DNA from 3 places in the Streptomyces sp. NPDC107559 genome. Region 3 is predicted to be linked to each of the others. Evidence: riboswitches for the same ligand, from Rfam matches in the RefSeq annotation. Region 3 holds a riboswitch; each other region holds the start of a gene.
The links. Region 3 has a riboswitch for cyclic di-AMP ahead of ACZ7OY_RS16755 (transglycosylase family protein). Riboswitches for the same ligand answer to the same signal wherever they lie in the genome.

Region 1: linked by a shared signal. The riboswitch ahead of ACZ7OY_RS27020 (C40 family peptidase) and the one ahead of ACZ7OY_RS16755 (transglycosylase family protein) in region 3 are both predicted to bind cyclic di-AMP.
Region 2: linked by a shared signal. The riboswitch ahead of ACZ7OY_RS18695 (C40 family peptidase) and the one ahead of ACZ7OY_RS16755 (transglycosylase family protein) in region 3 are both predicted to bind cyclic di-AMP.

Annotation. Positions count from the first base shown of each region.
Region 1 covers NZ_JBVKBD010000010.1:50-5,814, reverse strand. The annotation lists gene ACZ7OY_RS27025 (DUF1996 domain-containing protein) at 1-436, shown strand, start outside; gene ACZ7OY_RS27020 (C40 family peptidase) at 610-2,469, opposite strand; cyclic di-AMP (ydaO/yuaA leader) riboswitch at 2,478-2,652, opposite strand; gene ACZ7OY_RS27015 (transaminase) at 2,982-4,331, shown strand; gene ACZ7OY_RS27010 (Lrp/AsnC family transcriptional regulator) at 4,386-4,826, shown strand; partial or broken gene ACZ7OY_RS27005 (RNA-guided endonuclease InsQ/TnpB family protein) at 4,938-5,765, shown strand, end outside.
Region 2 covers NZ_JBVKBD010000005.1:345,871-351,635, reverse strand. The annotation lists gene ACZ7OY_RS18705 (M23 family metallopeptidase) at 1-522, shown strand, start outside; gene pcrA (DNA helicase PcrA) at 591-3,074, opposite strand; cyclic di-AMP (ydaO/yuaA leader) riboswitch at 3,432-3,602, shown strand; gene ACZ7OY_RS18695 (C40 family peptidase) at 3,611-4,798, shown strand; gene ACZ7OY_RS18690 (SLAC1 family transporter) at 4,945-5,765, shown strand, end outside.
Region 3 covers NZ_JBVKBD010000004.1:481,347-487,111, reverse strand. The annotation lists gene ACZ7OY_RS16770 (DUF501 domain-containing protein) at 1-383, opposite strand, end outside; gene ACZ7OY_RS16765 (FtsB family cell division protein) at 413-889, opposite strand; gene eno (phosphopyruvate hydratase) at 1,016-2,302, opposite strand; gene ACZ7OY_RS16755 (transglycosylase family protein) at 2,620-3,282, opposite strand; cyclic di-AMP (ydaO/yuaA leader) riboswitch at 3,286-3,454, opposite strand; gene ACZ7OY_RS16750 (transglycosylase family protein) at 3,800-4,648, opposite strand; gene ACZ7OY_RS16745 (cytochrome P450 family protein) at 4,828-5,765, opposite strand, start outside.

The DNA.
Region 1 (5,765 bases), on a different contig from region 3:
TGGCAACGCAGGCAACGGTGGCCAGGCGACCATGGAGCCGCCCGCCGCCACGGCCACCGCCACCCGTCCCGGCAACACCCAGCCCAAGCCCTACTCCTCCCCCTCGGCGACCAACCGCCCGAAGGACGACTCGGGACAGCAGGGTTCGGGCGGCAACGGCTCCGGCCTGGTCACCACCGCCCCCGAAGCCGACGACACGGCAGCCGCCGGATCGGGCTCGACGGGCGGCGCCGAGCAGACCCAGGCCGCGGACGACGGCGGGCAGGCCACCTCCGCCGCGCAGCCGGCCCCCCAGACCGTGCCGCAGACCGAACCGCAGGCGGTCCAGGGCGGTCTCGCCGAGACCGGCGCGCAGCTGTGGCCCGCGGCGCTCGGCGGCGTGCTCGCCATCGCCGGTGTCGTCCTGCTGATCCGCACCAGGCGACGCCCCGTGTGACGACGCCCGGGTGAGCACCCACGGCACGGCGCCCGGACCGGTACCGACGGTCCGGGCGCCGTGCCGATCCATGCCCGGCGTACCGTGCCGCCGTAACGTGCGAACTGCCCGGACGGAATGATCCGTCCGGGCAGTTCGCGGTTCGGGTGGGTCCTCGGTGTGAGTCCCGAGGGTCAGGCGGGCCGTGCCGCGCTGTGGATCGCCGCCTGCCCGGCGAAGAAGATGGACTCCTCGCGGATCAGGGCACCCGGCCCCGGGGCGTGGATCATCGTGCCGGGTCCGGCGCAGACACCGACATGGCTGGTGTCGCCGTGGAAGAAGATGAGATCGCCGGGCTGGAGGTCGGTGAGCGGGATCGCCGAGACCGTGCGGGCCTGGTCGGCCGCCGCGCGGGGGAGCGCGACCCCGGCGGCCCGCCAGGCTGCCTGGGTGAGACTGGAACAGTCGTACGACTCGGGGCCGGTCGCACCCCACAGGCACGGCCTGCCGATCTGGGCGCGCGCGAACTCGAGGGCCTTCGCGGCCTTGCCGCCGTACCCCGCCGGTTCCGGAATGCCGACCGCGACCGGGGCGGGCATGGCGGGGGCAGCAGGCATGGCAGGCATGGCAGGCATGGCGGGTGCCGCGGGCATGGCGGGTGCGGCGAACTGGCCGGTGTTCATCAGGGCGAACTGGCCCGTGTCGGCGGGGTTGCCCGGGTAGGCGGCGACCGCGGGGGCGCTCGGATAACCGGGGCTCACCGGGGCGCTCGGGTACGCGGCGGTCACCGGGGCGCTCGGGTACGCGGCGGTCACAGGGGCGCTCGGGTAGGCCGGGTCGGCAGGGGTGGCCGGGTAGCCGACGTCAGCGGGGGCGCCGAGGTAGGCAGGGCTCGCGGGGGCGCTCGGGTAGCCGGTGGCGACCGGGGCGCTCGGGTAGGCCCCCATGCTCGGGACGGCGCTGAACTGCCCCGTGTCGGCGGGGGGATTGGTGAGACCGGCCTCGAAGGGAAGGCTGAACTGCCCCGTGTCGACGGGGGTGTTCGGATAGGCGGCCACGCTCGGGATGGCGCTGAACTGCCCGGTGTCGGCCGGCGGGTTCGTCACGGCGGCATCGAGGGGGAGGCTGAACTGCCCGGTGGCGATGGGGGTGTTCGGGTATCCCGCGACACTGGGAACGGTGCCGAACTGACCGGTGGCGCCGGGAGCGCTCGGGTACTCGCCGCCTCCGGCGAGCGGGCCGGGGGCGGGCGACGGCTGGGTCAGCCACCCGGTGCCCTCGCCGAACAGCGGGTCCTGCTCCGGGACCGGCCAGCGCGGTGCGGCGGCCGGTGCGCTCTCCGGGGCCGGTGGAGCGGTACGCAGGGCGACCTGCCGGGTCAGCAGCCTCCGGGCCTGGGTGAGCTTCTCCTGGTTCTGCCCCTTGGCCGACCGCCGCGCGATCTGCCGTGCCGCGGTGTCAGCCACAGGCGTGGCCGCAGGCACGGGTGCGGGCGTGACCGCGAGAGCAGGCGTCACCGTGGGTGCGGCCGCGGGCGGTCCGGCCGGGAGCGCGGAAGGGGCGGCGGGCAGAGCCGGGAAGGCGTCCCGTGGGCGCTCCGGCGCGGCCGGGAGCGCGGCGATGGGCGCGACGGGCCCGGCGGTGAGCTCCGGGGCGCGCCGGGCGGGAGCCTCAAGTTCGGGGCGAGGGGCCGGAATGGCGGCCGGGAGCTCCGGCGCGGGCGCCGGTGCGGGACGGGCCGACGGGGCGGGCATCCGGTCGGCGGGCAGCACGGCCGCGACGATCGGGCCCACGTTGGCGCGCGCTCCGTCGAACCACTTCCGGGCGACGGCGTCGAGGGCGGGGTCGGACGGCTTGCGCTGGGCGGGACGCGCCGGGCGGCCGGTCCTGCGGTCGCCGACCGACATCGCGCGGGTGGCGTTGTAGGTCCCCGAGTCGGTCTCCGCGCGGTCGTAGAGGGTGTTGATCCGCTGCCGGATCTCCTCGCCGCTGACCGCGTCCGACATACCGGGGAGGCCGAGACCTTCGGGGCGCTTGTCGCGTCCTGGCGCCATCGGCGACGTACTCCTTCCGTGCTCCGCCTACCGAGTTAGCTGTCGGGTTCGGGCGGAGGTTCCGGAAGGCGTGCCCTACGGCCCTTGCCCCGCAGGGCGGTTGGGCCGATTCACCCCAAAGGATCGGTTGGGTCCCCGGCTCCGGCGGCCGCAGTGGTTCACCGGACTCGGCGGAGGCAGCGCGGCCCGGCGGGATTCGCCGGAGGAACCGAGCGGCCTGGCGCCAACTTAGCTAATTTGTGCGGCTCGTGTGAAGGTTGAAGTGCGGTATGTCCGATACGTATTGTGACCTTCATTTCCCTCCGTCGCGCTCCGGGCCGGAGGCGAGAGGGGTGGGGGTGGGGCGGCGGCCGTCGCGCTCCGCGCCCTGTTGGCTCGATCGCTTCGCTCGCTTCGATCGGTGCACGTGAATCGATTGTCGTGACGATCGATTCCGTCGTCGAATCTTGAATCGGCATACGATTCAGTCGTACGCTCTGTGTGCTCATCCGCCGTCGCTCTACGAGGTAGTCATGGACCGCACCCGCCTTCAGCACCTCCTGGCCCGCGAGAGCGCCGAGGCCGACCGTCGCAACCCCCGCTCTAAGACCGCCTACGCGCGGTCCGAGCATCTCTTCGGCCGGGTGCCGATGACCTGGATGAACAAGACCGCCGGTGCCTTCCCGCGCTATCTGGACACCGCGCGCGGCGCCAGGGTGACCGACATCGACGGACACGAGTACATCGACTTCTGCCTCGGCGACACCGGCGCGATGGCCGGCCACTCGCCGGCGGTGGTGGCCGAAGCCGTCCGGCACCGTTTCGCCGAGCTGGGCGGCGCGACCGCGATGCTGCCCACCGAGGACGCCGAATGGGTCGGCGCGGAGCTGACCCGCCGCTTCGGGCTCACCCGGTGGAGCTTCTCGCTGACGGCGACGGACGCCAACCGCTGGGCCATCCGGCTCGCCCGCGCCGTCACCGGCCGCTCCAAGATCCTCGTGAACGGCTACAGCTACCACGGCAGCGTCGACGAGTCGCTCATCGTCGTCGGGCCCGACGGCCTGGGCGCCGCTCGGCCCGGAAACGTCGGTGCACCCTGCGACGTCACGCTGACCAGCAGGGTCGCCGAGTTCAACGATCTGGAGCGGCTGGAGCGCGAACTCGCCCACGGCGACGTCGCCGCCGTCCTGATGGAGCCCGCGCTGACCAACATCGGCATCGTGCTCCCCGAACCCGGCTACCTGGCCGGGGTCCGCGCCCTGACCCGGCAGTACGGCACCCTCCTCATCAACGACGAGACGCACACCTTCTCCGCCGGTCCGGGCGGCTGCACCGCGGCCTGGGACCTGGAACCGGACGTCCTGACCATCGGCAAGGCGATCGGCGGCGGCATCCCCGCGGGCGCCTACGGCCTCTCCGCCGACCTGGCCGACCGGCTGCTGTCCCGCGCCGATCTCGACCTGGTGGACATGGGCGGCGTCGGCGGCACCCTCGCGGGCAACGCGCTGTCCGTCGCCGCGATGCGCGCCACCCTGGAACACGTCCTCACCGACGACGCCTTCACCCACATGTCCGAGCTGTCCGAGCGCTTCGAGGCAGGGGTGCGCGCGGGCATCGCCGCCCACGGTCTGCCCTGGTCCGTCAGCCGCCTCGGGGCACGCACCGAGTATCGCTTCGCCGACCCGGCCCCGCGCACCGGCGCCGAGTCCGCGGCGGCCGGCGACACCGAGCTGGAGGACTTCCTCCACCTCTATCTCGCCAACCGCGGCATCCTGCTGACCCCGTTCCACAACATGGCGCTCATGTGCCCCGACACCACGGAGCAGGACGTGGACACCCACACCGGGCTGTTCGCCGCCGCCCTCGCCGAACTCGTCGGCTGACGTGCGCCGATAGGGTGGGCGCGAGCCGCCGGGAAGGAAAGGGGACCAGCAGACGTGGACGAGATCGACCGGGCCATCCTGCGGGAACTTCAGACCGACGGGCGTATCGCGTACGCCGACCTCGGCCCCAAGGTCGGCCTGTCCGCCTCCGCCGCCCGGCAGCGGCTGCAACGCCTGCTGGACTCCCGGGCCGTCCAGGTAGTCGGCGTGACCGACCCGATGGCCATGGGCGGCCAGGCCATGGCACTGCTCGGCATCGGCGTGGACGGCGACCCGCGCACGGTCGCCGACGCGCTCGCGGAACGGCCCGAGGTGGTCTACTCCGTACTCACCTCGGGCGGGTTCGACCTGTTCGCCGAGGTGGTCACGCCCGGCCCGAAGGACCTCCTGGACTTCGTCAACGACGTCGTCAGGCCGATCGACGGAGTCCGGCAGGTGCAGTCCTTCCCGTACTTCGGGATCCACACCCACCGGTTCCTGTGGGACGTCGGCTGACGGGCTGGGCTCGGCGCAAGCCTCGTCCTTCAGGGCAGGGTAAGTCGGAATGGTCCGCAGGGCGAGGCTGTCCAGGCCGGTGTTGTCAGTGCCGGGCAGTAGTTTGTTCACATGCAGCTCCGGTACAACTTCCGCGTGTACCCCGAGCCCGCACAGCGTGATGCGCTGGCCAGGGCGTTCGGGTGTGCCCGCGTGGTCTTCAACGACGGCCTTCGGGCCCGTCGGGAAGCACACGCGGCGGGGCTGCCGTATATCAAGGACACCGACCTTCAAAAGCAGGTCATCACTGCCGCCAAGCGCACCGGGGAACGCGTGTGGCTGTCCGAGGTGTCGTCGGTGGTGCTGGTGCAGTCCCTGCGGGACCTGCACACCGCCTACCGCAACTTCTTCTCCTGCGTCACCGGCAAGCGCAAGGGCCCGAAGGTTGCGCCGCCCCGGTTCAAGTCCAAGCGGGACAACCGGCAGTCGATCCGGCTCACCGCCAACGGGTTCTTGCTGCGCGGCAACAGCCGCCTGTACGTGGCGAAGGTCGGGGACCTGCGGGCGCGCTGGTCACGCCCGCTTCCGGCGGTGCCTACCTCGGTCACGGTCATCATGGACGCGGCCGGCCGGTACTGGGCATCGTTCGTCGTGGACACCGACCCGGAGTTCCTGCCCCGGACCCACGCCGAGACCGGTATCGATCTCGGCCTGTCCGCGTTCGCGGTCCTCTCCGACGGACAGAAGATCGCTTCCCCCCGCTTCCTGCGCCGCGCCGAGAAGAAGCTCAAGCGGTTGCAGAAGGACTTGAGCCGCAAGGCGAAGGGGTCGAAGAACCGGGCCAAGGCCCGCACCAAGGTCGCGCGCCAGCACGCCCGTGCGGCGGACCGGCGCCGGGACTGGCACCACAAAGTATCCACGAAGATCATCCGCGAGACCCAAGCGGTGTATGTGGAAGAC
Region 2 (5,765 bases), on a different contig from region 3:
GCCGGCGCCGACGACTTCGCCGACCGGGCCAGCCGTACGCAGGAACGCATCGACCTCAGGACCCAGCAGGAGTCCGAGAAGAAGAAGGCGGCGGCGGAGGCGGCCCGCAAGGAGCGGCTGCGCCCGAAGTACGCCATCCCGGTCGAGCGCAAGGGCCTGAGCGCCTACTTCGGCCAGGCCGGCGTGAACTGGATGTCGGTGCACACCGGCATCGACTTCCCCGTCTCCTACGGCACGACGGTGATGGCCGCGACCGACGGCACCGTCCGCACGCAGTGGAACAGCGCGTACGGCAACATGATGATCGTGACGGCGATGGACGGCACGGAGACCTGGTACTGCCACCTCTCCACCTACCGTGTCGCCTCCGGTACGACGGTGAAGGCCGGCGACCCGATCGCGTACTCCGGGAACTCGGGCAACTCGACCGGCCCCCACCTGCACTTCGAGGTGCGGCCCGGCGGTGGCTCGGCCATCGACCCGCTCCCCTGGCTGCGCAGCCACGGTCTCGACCCGACGTAACCGCGCACCACCGCCCGAATCAGTGTCGATCGAGCCCCCGGAGATCCCGAGGGCTCTTTCCACGACCCCTAGAGCTTCTCCACCGGCGCGTACCGCAGCAGCAGCCGCTTCGGCTTGGTGTCGCCGAAGTCGATCGTCGCCTCCGCGTTCGCGCCCGTGCCCTTCACGCCGACGACCGTGCCCAGCCCGAACTGGTCGTGCGTGACCCGGTCGCCGACGGACAGGGACACCACCGGCTTCTCCGAGGTGCGGCGTGTGGCGAAGCCGGACGCGCCGGACGCCGACGAACGCGAGCGCGAGGACGACAGCGAGGCCGCCACCCCCGAGACCGGCCCCGACGACACCGGTGCCGTCGCGCCCGTCCGCTTCCACTCCAGGTGGGCCGGCGGGATCTCCTCCAGGAAGCGGGAGGGCGGGTTGTACGAGGGCTGTCCCCAGGCGCTGCGCATCGCCGACCGGGTGAGGTAGAGCCGCTCACGCGCGCGGGTGATGCCGACGTACGCCAGGCGGCGCTCCTCCTCCAGCTCCTTGGCCTGGCCGAGGGCACGCATGTGCGGGAAGACGCCGTCCTCCATGCCGGTCAGGAAGACGACCGGGAACTCCAGTCCCTTGGCGGTGTGCAGGGTCATCAGCGTGATGACGCCGTCGCCGTCCTCCTCGTCGGGGATCTGGTCGGAGTCGGCGACCAGCGCGACCCGCTCCAGGAAGTCGGAGAGCCCGCCCGTCGCCTCGCCCTCGCCGGTCTCCTGCTCGAACTCCAGGGCCACGGCGGCGAGTTCCTGGAGGTTCTCGATGCGGGTCTCGTCCTGCGGGTCGGTGGAGGCCTGCAACTCGGCGAGGTATCCGGTCCGTTCGAGGACGGCCTCCAGGACCGTCGCCGGACCGGCGCCCGACTCGACGATCGTGCGCAGGTCGTCCATCAGCACGTTGAAGCGCTGGACGGCGTTGGTGGAGCGCGCGGCCATGCCGTACGCCTCGTCGACGCGCCGCAGCGCCTGCGGGAAGCTGATCCTCTCGCGCTGGGAGAGGGCGTCGATCATCGCCTCGGCGCGCTCGCCGATACCGCGCTTGGGCACGTTGAGGATGCGGCGCAGCGGGACCGAGTCCTCGGGGTTGGCCAGGACACGCAGATAGGCCAGGACGTCCCGGACCTCCTTGCGCTCGTAGAAGCGGACGCCGCCGACGACCTTGTACGGCAGGCCGACCCGGATGAAGATCTCCTCGAAGACACGGGACTGGGCGTTGGTGCGGTAGAACACCGCGACATCGCCGGCCTTGGCCTGGCCCGCGTCGGTGAGACGGTCTATCTCGTCGGCGACGAACTGCGCCTCGTCGTGCTCGGTGTCGGCGACGTATCCGGTGATGCTCGCGCCCGCGCCCGCGTTGGTCCACAGGTTCTTGGGACGGCGGGACTCGTTGCGCTCGATGACCGCGTTGGCCGCGGAGAGGATGGTCTGCGTGGAGCGGTAGTTCTGCTCCAGCAGGATCGTCGTCGCGTCCGGGTAGTCCTCCTCGAACTGGAGGATGTTGCGGATGGTGGCGCCGCGGAAGGCGTAGATCGACTGGTCGGCGTCACCCACGACGCACAGTTCGGCGGGCAGGAGGTCGAACTCACCGGGCGGCACGTCCACGGGGTGCTCCGAGGTGCCGACGAGCTCACGGACCAGCGCGTACTGGGCGTGGTTGGTGTCCTGGTACTCGTCGACGAGCACATGCCGGAAGCGGCGGCGGTAGTGCTCGGCGACGTCCGGGAAGGCGCGCAGCAGGTTGACCGTCGTCATGATCAGGTCGTCGAAGTCGAGCGCGTTGGCCTCGCGCAGCCGCGACTGGTACATCGCGTAGGCCTGGGCGAGGGTCTTCTCGAAGCCGTCGCCGGCCTGGGCCGCGAAGTCCTCCTCGTCGATCAGCTCGTTCTTCAGGTTGGAGATCTTGGCGCTGAAGGACTTCGGCGGGAAACGCTTGGGGTCGAGGTCCAGGTCACGGCAGACCAGGGCCATCAGACGCTTGGAGTCGGCGGCGTCGTAGATCGAGAACGACGACGTGAAGCCGAGGCGCTTGCTCTCGCGGCGCAGGATGCGCACGCACGCGCTGTGGAAGGTCATCACCCACATCGCGTTCGCGCGCGGGCCGACGAGCTGCTCGACGCGCTCCTTCATCTCGCCCGCGGCCTTGTTGGTGAAGGTGATCGCGAGGATCTGGCCCGGATGCACGTTCCGCTCGCCGAGCAGGTGGGCGATGCGGTGCGTGAGCACCCGGGTCTTGCCGGAGCCGGCGCCGGCCACGATGAGCAGCGGGGAGCCGGAGTGGACGACGGCGGCGCGCTGGTTGTCGTTCAGCCCGTCCAGGAGGGCGGCCGGGTCGACCACCGGGCGCGGGGCGCCGTCGCGGTAGTAATCGTCCCGGTCCGGCGGCACGTCGAACTTCCCGCCGAACAGATCGTCCGGGACCGGCTCCGGCACGTGCTCGTCCTCGGGCGGAGGCGGGGGCTCCTCCCCATGGGCCCGGGGGGCCTGGAGATCCGCCAGGAAGCTGTCGTCAAAGAGGCTGCTCATCGCTCTCCGAGTCTAGGGCGCCGCACCGACAACCCGCCGCCGTCCCGGGAACATCCCCGCGTCCGGACGGCCCCGACCGAGGGGCCGGGAGGGGAACGTCACATTCCGTGGCCGGGCCGGGGAGGGTCCCCCTCACCCTCGGCGACCCGGGCGCCACGGTGCGACAAAGCCGGAAAACGTGTCCGAACACCAACAAGCCTGAGCATCCATGCCGGATCGACCGCACCCCGTCACAGCCGGGGCCCAGGTCACGAAAATGTATCGGGCATATCGCCCATCAACCTTCACAAGGGCCACAGGAGTTGGCTAGCGTGCCGGGCGGGCCGCACGACCCCCACCGGCGATCGTCGCCGGGCCGCGCGGCCTCCGCCGAGTCCGGAACGCCCGCAGGGCAACCGGAGCCGGGGACCCAACCGAGAACCGGGGTGAATCGGCCCGCATCCCCGTCGGGGGCAGGCCGTAGGGCAAACCTTCCGATCATCCGCCCGAACCCGACAGCTAACCCGGTAGGCGGAGTGTGGAAGGAGTCGCCTCTCTTGGCGTCGCACCGCAAGTCGCGTCCCGCAGGCACGCGCGCAGCAGGCATACGGACCCCCGCCCTGGCCACGGCGGCCCTCACCTCGATCGCCCTGTTGTCCCAGACGGCCCACGCCGCCCCCTCGGCCGACGACGGCCGGCCGAGCCTGGAAGAGGTCGAGAAGAAAGTCGACGACCTGTACCGCCAGGCCGAGTCGGCGACCGAGAACTACAACGCGGCCAAGGAAAAGACCACCAAGCAGCGCAAGCACGTCGACACCCTGCTCGACAACGTCGCCCAGCGCACCCAGAAGCTCAACGAGGCGCGCGAGGAACTCGGTTCCTTCGCCGCGGCGCAGTACCGGACCGGTGCCACCGCGCCGGACACCGCGACCTTCCTGCTCGCGGACTCGCCCCAGGACTACTTCGACCAGGCCCAGCTCATGGGCCGGCTGACCTCGCGGCAGAAGGGCGCGGTCGACGACTACGTCACCGAGCAGGCCGCGACGATGAAGGAGCGCCGCGAGGCCACCGAGAGCCTCGACACGCTCACCGACGCCCAGAACGACCTCCAGACCGCCAAGGCGACCGTCCAGAAGAAGCTCGCCGCCGCGCGCGTGCTGCTGTCCCAGCTGACGGCCGAGGAGAAGGCCCGGCTGGCCGCGATCGAGAAGCAGAAGCAGGAGGCGGCCGCGCGCAAGGCGGCGGAGCTGGCGAAGCAGCAGGCGGCAGCGGCCGCTGCGGCGGCGAAGGAGAGCGCGGCATCGGGCTCGTCGTCCTCGTCCGGCTCTTCCTCCTCGACCTCGTCCTCCTCGACCTCGTCCTCCTCGTCCGCGGACTCCACGGTCGGCACCCGGGCCGAGAAGGCGCTCGCCTTCGCCCGCGCGCAGATCGGCAAGCCGTACGTCTGGGGCGCGACGGGCCCCGGCTCCTACGACTGCTCCGGCCTCACCCAGGCCGCCTGGAAGGCCGCCGGCGTCACCCTGCCGCGCACCACCTACGACCAGGTGAACGCCGGCACCACCGTCTCCCTCGCCGACGCCCGCCCGGGTGACCTGGTCTTCTTCTACGACGACGTCAGCCACGTCGGCATCTACATCGGCGACGGCATGATGATCCACGCCCCCAAGCCCGGCGCGTACGTCCGCGAGGAGTCGATCTACTACGACGGCGAGTCCGGGATCCACAGCGTGGTCCGCCCGGCCTGACGCCCGGCCCCGGCACCCGTCCGCCCTCCGGCACCCCCACGCGGGTGCCGGGGAGCGGGCGGAGCCGCCTGCGACCACGGGTGATTCCGGGCGCCCGCGCGCGTGCCCCGCTCGCGCCGCGCGCGGCGCTCCTTAGCATCGACCGCATGCCCTCCACCCCCCGTACCCCACCGCTCCGCGCCCGGTGGGCGTTGCGTGAGCCGGCCACCGGAGCCGTGGTGCTGGCGACCGGCATCCTGTCGGTCGGACTGGAGCAGACGGGGTACGAGGTGCTGTCCCGGATCGCCCTGGTGCCGGCCTGCGCCGCCTGGCTGGCCCTGGCGGCGGGCTTCGCCGTCCAGCTGCTGTGGGAGCGGGAGGCATGGGTGCGCCGGGCGGGCACGCCGGCGGCGCTCACCGCGGTCGCCGCGACCACCGTGCTCGGCACCCGTTTCTCGCTGCTGGGGTGGCAGACCCTGGCCGAGGCGCTGCTGGCGCTGGCCGCCGTGCTGTGGCCGGGGCTGCTCGTCGTGGTTCTGCGGCACTGGGGGCACCGGATGCCGGGGGCGGTGTTCCTCGTGTGCGTGGCCACCCAGGGGCTCGCGGTGCAGGCGGCGACCCTCGCCGCGGCCCTGTCGACGGCCTGGCTCGCGCATACGGCGCTGGTGCTGTTCTGGCTGGGGCTGGTGCTCTACGTCCTGGCGCTGGCCCGCTTCGACCCGCGCCAGACGGTCGAGGGCGCCGGCGACCACTGGGTGGCCGGCGGGGCGCTCGCCATCTCCGCGCTGGCCGGGGCGCAGTTGCTCGCCGCCGACAGCGCGCGCCTGTATCTGTGGAACGACGACGACCGTGGCGTCCTGCGCGTCATGACCGTCGGCCTGCTCGTCCTCGACCTGTGCTGTTACGCCTGTCTGCTGACGGCCGAGCTGCGGTGGCCGCGGCTGCGCTACGACGTCCTGCGCTGGTCGACCGTGTTCCCGATGGGGAT
Region 3 (5,765 bases):
TCCGGCATGCCGCCGGCGCTCGGGAAGCCCGTCAGCTCCTCGATCTCGTCGCGCCGGCGGATGTAGTCCTCGTGCGCGCCGCGGTAGGCGGCGGCCAGTTCGGGGTCGGTCGCGAGCCGGTCGGTCATCTCCTTCATCACGCCGTTCGCCTCCAGCGTGCCGATCGCGGAGTTCGCCTTCGGGCACGTCAGGTAGTACAGCGTCGGGAAGGGCGTGCCGTCGGGCAGCCGGGGGGCCGTCTCCACGACGTCCGGCTGGCCGCAGGGGCACCGGTGCGCGATGGCGCGCAGCCCGCGCGGCGGCCGCCCGAGCTGCTGCTTGAAGGCCTCGACGTCCGCGTCGGTGGGCTCGGTGCGAGGAGTGGTCGGCGGGGGCGTTTCCATCTGTCCTGAGCTTGTCTTTCTGCTATCCGTCATCGGTCGGAGGCGTCGGACTTGTCGACTCCGTCCCAGACGTTCGAGTACCAGGGGCGGCGCGCCGCCCCGCGGGCGGCCCGCGACTGCTTGACCGCGTCCGGGTCGATCACCACGTAACCGGTCTCGCCGGGCATCACGTAGTGCAGCCGCTGCCGGATCTGCTGCTCGGCGTACGCGTCGTCCTGCCAGCGTGCCTTGAGGTCGCGCAGTTCCTCCACGCGCTCCCTGGCCTGCTGCTTCTGCCGCTCCATGTCGGCGATCTCGGCGCGCTGCGAGACGTACTGCCTTATGGGGTAGGCGAGGGCCACGACCAGCGAGCACAGCACGAGGGCGAGCAGCGCGGCCCGGCCGGTGAGCCGGGAGCGGCGGGCCTGGCGTCTGGTCTGGGAGCGGTAGACGCGGGCCGCGGTCTGCTCGCCGAGCGCCCGCAGCCTGGTCGCGGTGGAGAAACGGTCCCGGTCCTTCACGGCCATCTGGCTCTTCGCCTCCCCTTCGCACCCGTTGTCACCCGCGCCGTCACACGCGTACGTCCCCGGACACGGTACGGGACCGGGTACGGGGACGTACGTACGACTGGCTCAGGCTTGACCCTGTACGGCTCAGCCCTTGAAGCGCGGGAAGGCGCTGCGGCCGGCGTACACCGCGGCGTCGTCGAGGATCTCCTCGATGCGCAGCAGCTGGTTGTACTTGGCGACGCGGTCCGAGCGGGCCGGGGCGCCGGTCTTGATCTGGCCGCAGTTCACGGCGACCGCGAGGTCGGCGATGGTGACGTCCTCGGTCTCGCCGGAGCGGTGGGACATCATGCACTTGAAGCCGTTGCGCTGGGCGAGCTCGACGGCGTCCAGGGTCTCGGTCAGCGAACCGATCTGGTTGACCTTGACGAGCAGGGCGTTGGCGGAGCCCTCCTCGATGCCGCGGGCCAGGCGCTCCGGGTTGGTGACGAAGAGGTCGTCGCCGACGATCTGGACCTTGTCGCCCAGCTGGTCGGTGATGATCTTCCAGCCGGCCCAGTCGTCCTCGAACAGCGGGTCCTCGATGGAGACCAGCGGGTACGCCGCCACGAGCTCGGCGTAGTACTCGGTCATCTCGGCGGCGGTGCGCTCCTTGCCCTCGAAGGTGTAGACGCCGTCCTTGTAGAACTCGGAGGCGGCGACGTCGAGGGCGAGGGCGATCTGCTCGCCGGGGGTGTAACCGGCCTCCTTGATGGCCTCGACGATGAGGTCGAGGGCGGCGCGGTTGGACTCCAGGTTCGGGGCGAAGCCGCCCTCGTCGCCGAGACCGGTGGACAGGCCCTTGGTCTTCAGCACCTTCTTGAGGGTGTGGTAGACCTCGGCGCCCCAGCGCAGCGCCTCGGAGAAGGTCTCCGCGCCGATCGGGGCGATCATGAACTCCTGGATGTCCACGTTGGAGTCGGCGTGCGAGCCGCCGTTCAGGATGTTCATCATCGGAACGGGCAGCAGGTGCGCGTTCGGGCCGCCCAGGTAACGGAAGAGCGGGAGGTCGGACGCCTCGGAGGCGGCGTGCGCGACGGCGAGGGAGACGCCGAGGATGGCGTTCGCGCCGAGCGAGCCCTTGTTGTCGGTGGCGTCCAGGTCGAACATCGCCTGGTCGATCAGGCGCTGCTCGGTGGCGTCGTAGCCGACGAGCTCCGGACCGATCTGCTCGATGACGGCGAGGACGGCCTTCTCGACACCCTTGCCCTGGTAACGGTTGGGGTCACCGTCACGGAGCTCGATGGCCTCGAAGGCACCGGTGGAGGCGCCGGACGGGACGGCGGCACGACCCGTGCTGCCGTCGTCGAGGCCGACCTCGACCTCGACCGTGGGGTTGCCTCGGGAGTCCAGGATTTCCCGGGCTACGACGACGTCGATGGACGGCACGAGCATCTCCTTCTGGGATGTGACGCAAGCTACGCCGGGCCGGAGAGCCCGGTGGTGATGCGCAGGCCTGTGGTGGCCGCGCGGGACTGAGCCTAACCGTCCCGGGGCGATCAACCGGTCGTTGACCGCGTCATGGACGGAACCGAGAGTAAATTGTTTCCGAACGGAACAAAGCCGGTTCGACAAAAAACCCCGTCCCGGTGCGTACGGGGGAAGAACGCACCGGGACGGGGAGCCCGTGGGGACGGGGGGCGGCCCTCACGTGGCCTCCACAATGAAGGACACGGCTGGGAGGCCGCCGTGGTTCAGCTACGAGCGCGCTGTCACTTCAGGTGCAGCTGCTGGCCCGGGTAGATGACGTCGGCGTTGGCGACGACACCCTTGTTCAGCTTGAACAGCGCCTGCCAGCCACCCTTGACCTGGTGCTTCTGGGCGATGCTGCTGAGCGTGTCACCCTTGACGACCTTGTACTCGCCGTCACCCTTGGCGACCTTCTGGCCGGCCGGGGTGGTGACGGTCTGCGCGACGGCCGGGCGCTCGGCGGAGCGGGAGGCGGTCTGCGTCTCGGTCGAGCGGGTGGCGGTGCTCGGCGCGGGGGCGGCAGCGGCGTAGGGGGTGCGGGACAGACCCTTGCCGCAGACCGGCCAGGCACCCTTGCCCTGGGAGGCGAGGACCTTCTCGGCGATGGTGATCTGCTGGGCCTTGGTGGCCAGGTTGGCCTGCGAGGCGTACTGCTTGCCGCCGTACGCAGCCCAGGTGGAGGCGGAGAACTGGACACCGCCGTAGTAGCCGTTGCCGGTGTTGATGGCCCAGTTGCCGCCGGACTCGCACTGGGCGACGGTGTCCCACTCGGCGGCGGTGGCGGCGGAGGCGTTGCCGGCCGCGAACAGCGGGGCGGCGATGGCGACACCGGCGACACCGGCGAGCGCGGCGATGCGGGTGGCCTTGGACGGGCGGCGGTGCGTGCCCTTACCGGAAAACAGCATGGTGGATCCCCTCACCGACGCCTGCGAGGTGAGCTGTCGGGTTCGGGCCGGTTGAGTTGCCCGGCCACGCCCCTCACGGGACGCGGCTTCACCCCGAGCCGGCACCAGCTTCAACCGCTGGGCCCGGCGCTTACCTTGGGTCCCCCGCTCCTGCCGACGGCGCTTGACGCGACGAATGTTCCCGGGCAGCCGCTGGCAGGATTCGGCGTTGCGGCGGCCGGTGCCCGCTGTGGCGAGCGGTCTCGACCGTAGGCAGGCGATCCGGTTATTTCCAAAGACGATCAGGGCTTCTGAGACTCATCCCACAGTTTCACCAAAACGGACATTTAGCGGTGAAACGGGACGTCAACTCTCGCCGCTTTACGCCCGTTTAGACAGGTGCCTCCCCGGCCTGACCGGGGAAGACACGGTCCCGGCCGGCACCACTCGCCTCCTGCTCACCATGCGGAGCAGGCGCCGTCCGTCGCGGGAATGCGGAGGGCCGGTCCGGGGGTGGCGGACCACCCCGGCGAGCGGGTCAGGAACCGTAGGCGGTCGAGGCGTGCCGGCCGATGAAGGACAGGTCGGCGTCGACGGAGGACGTGTCCTCGTCGGCGCTGGCGCCACGGTGGCGGCCGGTGCCGGTCAGGTCACCCGTGTCGACCAGGCCCGAAGCGCCGATGGCCTGCCGGGAGTTGGCGGAATTGTCCACCTCTGCATCGCCTGCGGAGGAATCGTCGCCTTGAGCGCCACTCGTGGCGGTATCCGCACTATTGTCCGTCTTGTCCGTCGCGCTCGCGGAGGGCGCGGCGGTGGAGGCCGTGCCGGAAGGCAGGGCGGAGGGGTCGGCGGACGCGGTACCGGCGGCGGGCGTCGAGGACGGGTCGGTGGAGGCTCCGGCGGAGGAGTCGGGCAGACCGAGCACGTCCGACACCGAGGTCGAACCGCTCGCGTCGGACGCGTCGCTCGCCGAGTCGCCCGCCACACCCGTGTCGACGACGGACGTCGCGGAGTCCTGGGCGAGCCCCGAGGTCAGCCCGCACGTGGACCAGGCACCGGCGCCCTGGGCGGCGAGGATCTTCTCGGCGACGGCTATCTGCTGGGACCGGCTGGCCAGATCGGCCCTGGCGGCGTAGTCGAGACCGCCGTACTGCTCCCAGTCCGCCTGGGTCAGATGCAGGCCACCGAAGTGCCCGTCACCGCTCTCGGCGCTCCAGGAGCCGCCGGTCTCGCACTGCGCGACCTGGTCCCAGGTGCTGCCCTCGGCCGCGCTCGCGCCGCCCGCGCCCAGAAGCGGGATGGCGATGGCGGAACCTGCCACTCCTGCCGCGACGAGCAGTGCCGGAGCCTGGCGGGGACGACGGTGACGACCGTTTCCGGAGAGCATGCGGAAACCTTTCGTGCGACAGCAGTGACCGACACGGCGTGAGGCTGCGCCGTGTTGATGATTGAACGTATCGGCACACGATCACTTGTCACAAGTTCATGCCACGGAGATCACGCGAAGATCACAATGTTGACGGTACGTCACCCGGGTCCGGAACCCTCACGACTGCCGCCAATCGGTCAGACCGCCGTGAACTCCACAGGCAGGGCACGCAGTCCGCGCATGATGAGTCCACCACGCCATCTCAAGTCCGCCGGTTCCGCGGCGAGTTGCAGGTCGGGGAGCCGGGTGAGCAGCGTGGTGAGCGCGGTGCGTCCCTCCAGCCGGGCCAGCGGCGCACCCAGGCAATAGTGGATTCCATGGCCGTAACCGAGGTGCTGGTTGTCACTGCGAGTGAGGTCGAGCACATCGGGATCGGTGAACCGCTCCGGGTCCCGGTCCGCGGCCGCCAGGACGACGAGGACGGGGTCCCCGGGGGCGATGTCCTGGCCGCCGATGGTCAGCGGCCCGGTCGCGAACCGCCAGGTCGCCAGCTCCACCGGCCCGTCGTAACGCAGGAGTTCCTCGATGCCGGTCTCCATCAGTGCGGATTCGCCCGCGGCCAGGGACGACTGGAGGCGCTCACGCTGAGCGGGATGGGTCAGCAGCGCGTACATACCGTTGCCGATGAGGTTGACCGTGGTCTCGAACCCCGCGAACAAAAGGATGAACGCCATGGCGGCGGCCTCGTTCTCGGTGAGGTGCTCGCCGTGGTCGGAGGCGCGGATGAGACCGGAGATGAGGTCCTCGCCCGGAGCGGCGGTCTCGGGCAGCGCCTCCCGCTTGCGGTGGATGAGCTCGGCGAGATAGCCGCGCATCTTCTTCACCGACCGCGCGACCCCGCCCCGCGGCCCGCCGCCGTGCCGGATCATCATGCCCGCCCAGTCCCGGAAGTCGTCCTGGTCCTCGCGGGGTACGCCGAGCAGGTCGCAGATGGCGTAGATGGGCAGCGGGAAGGCGAACTCGTGGATGAGGTCGGCGGAGCCCCGGCCGGCGAAGCCGTCGATCAGCCGGTCGGTCAGCTCCTGCACGCGCGGCGCGAACTCCGCGACCCGGCGCGGGGTGAACGCCGTGCTGA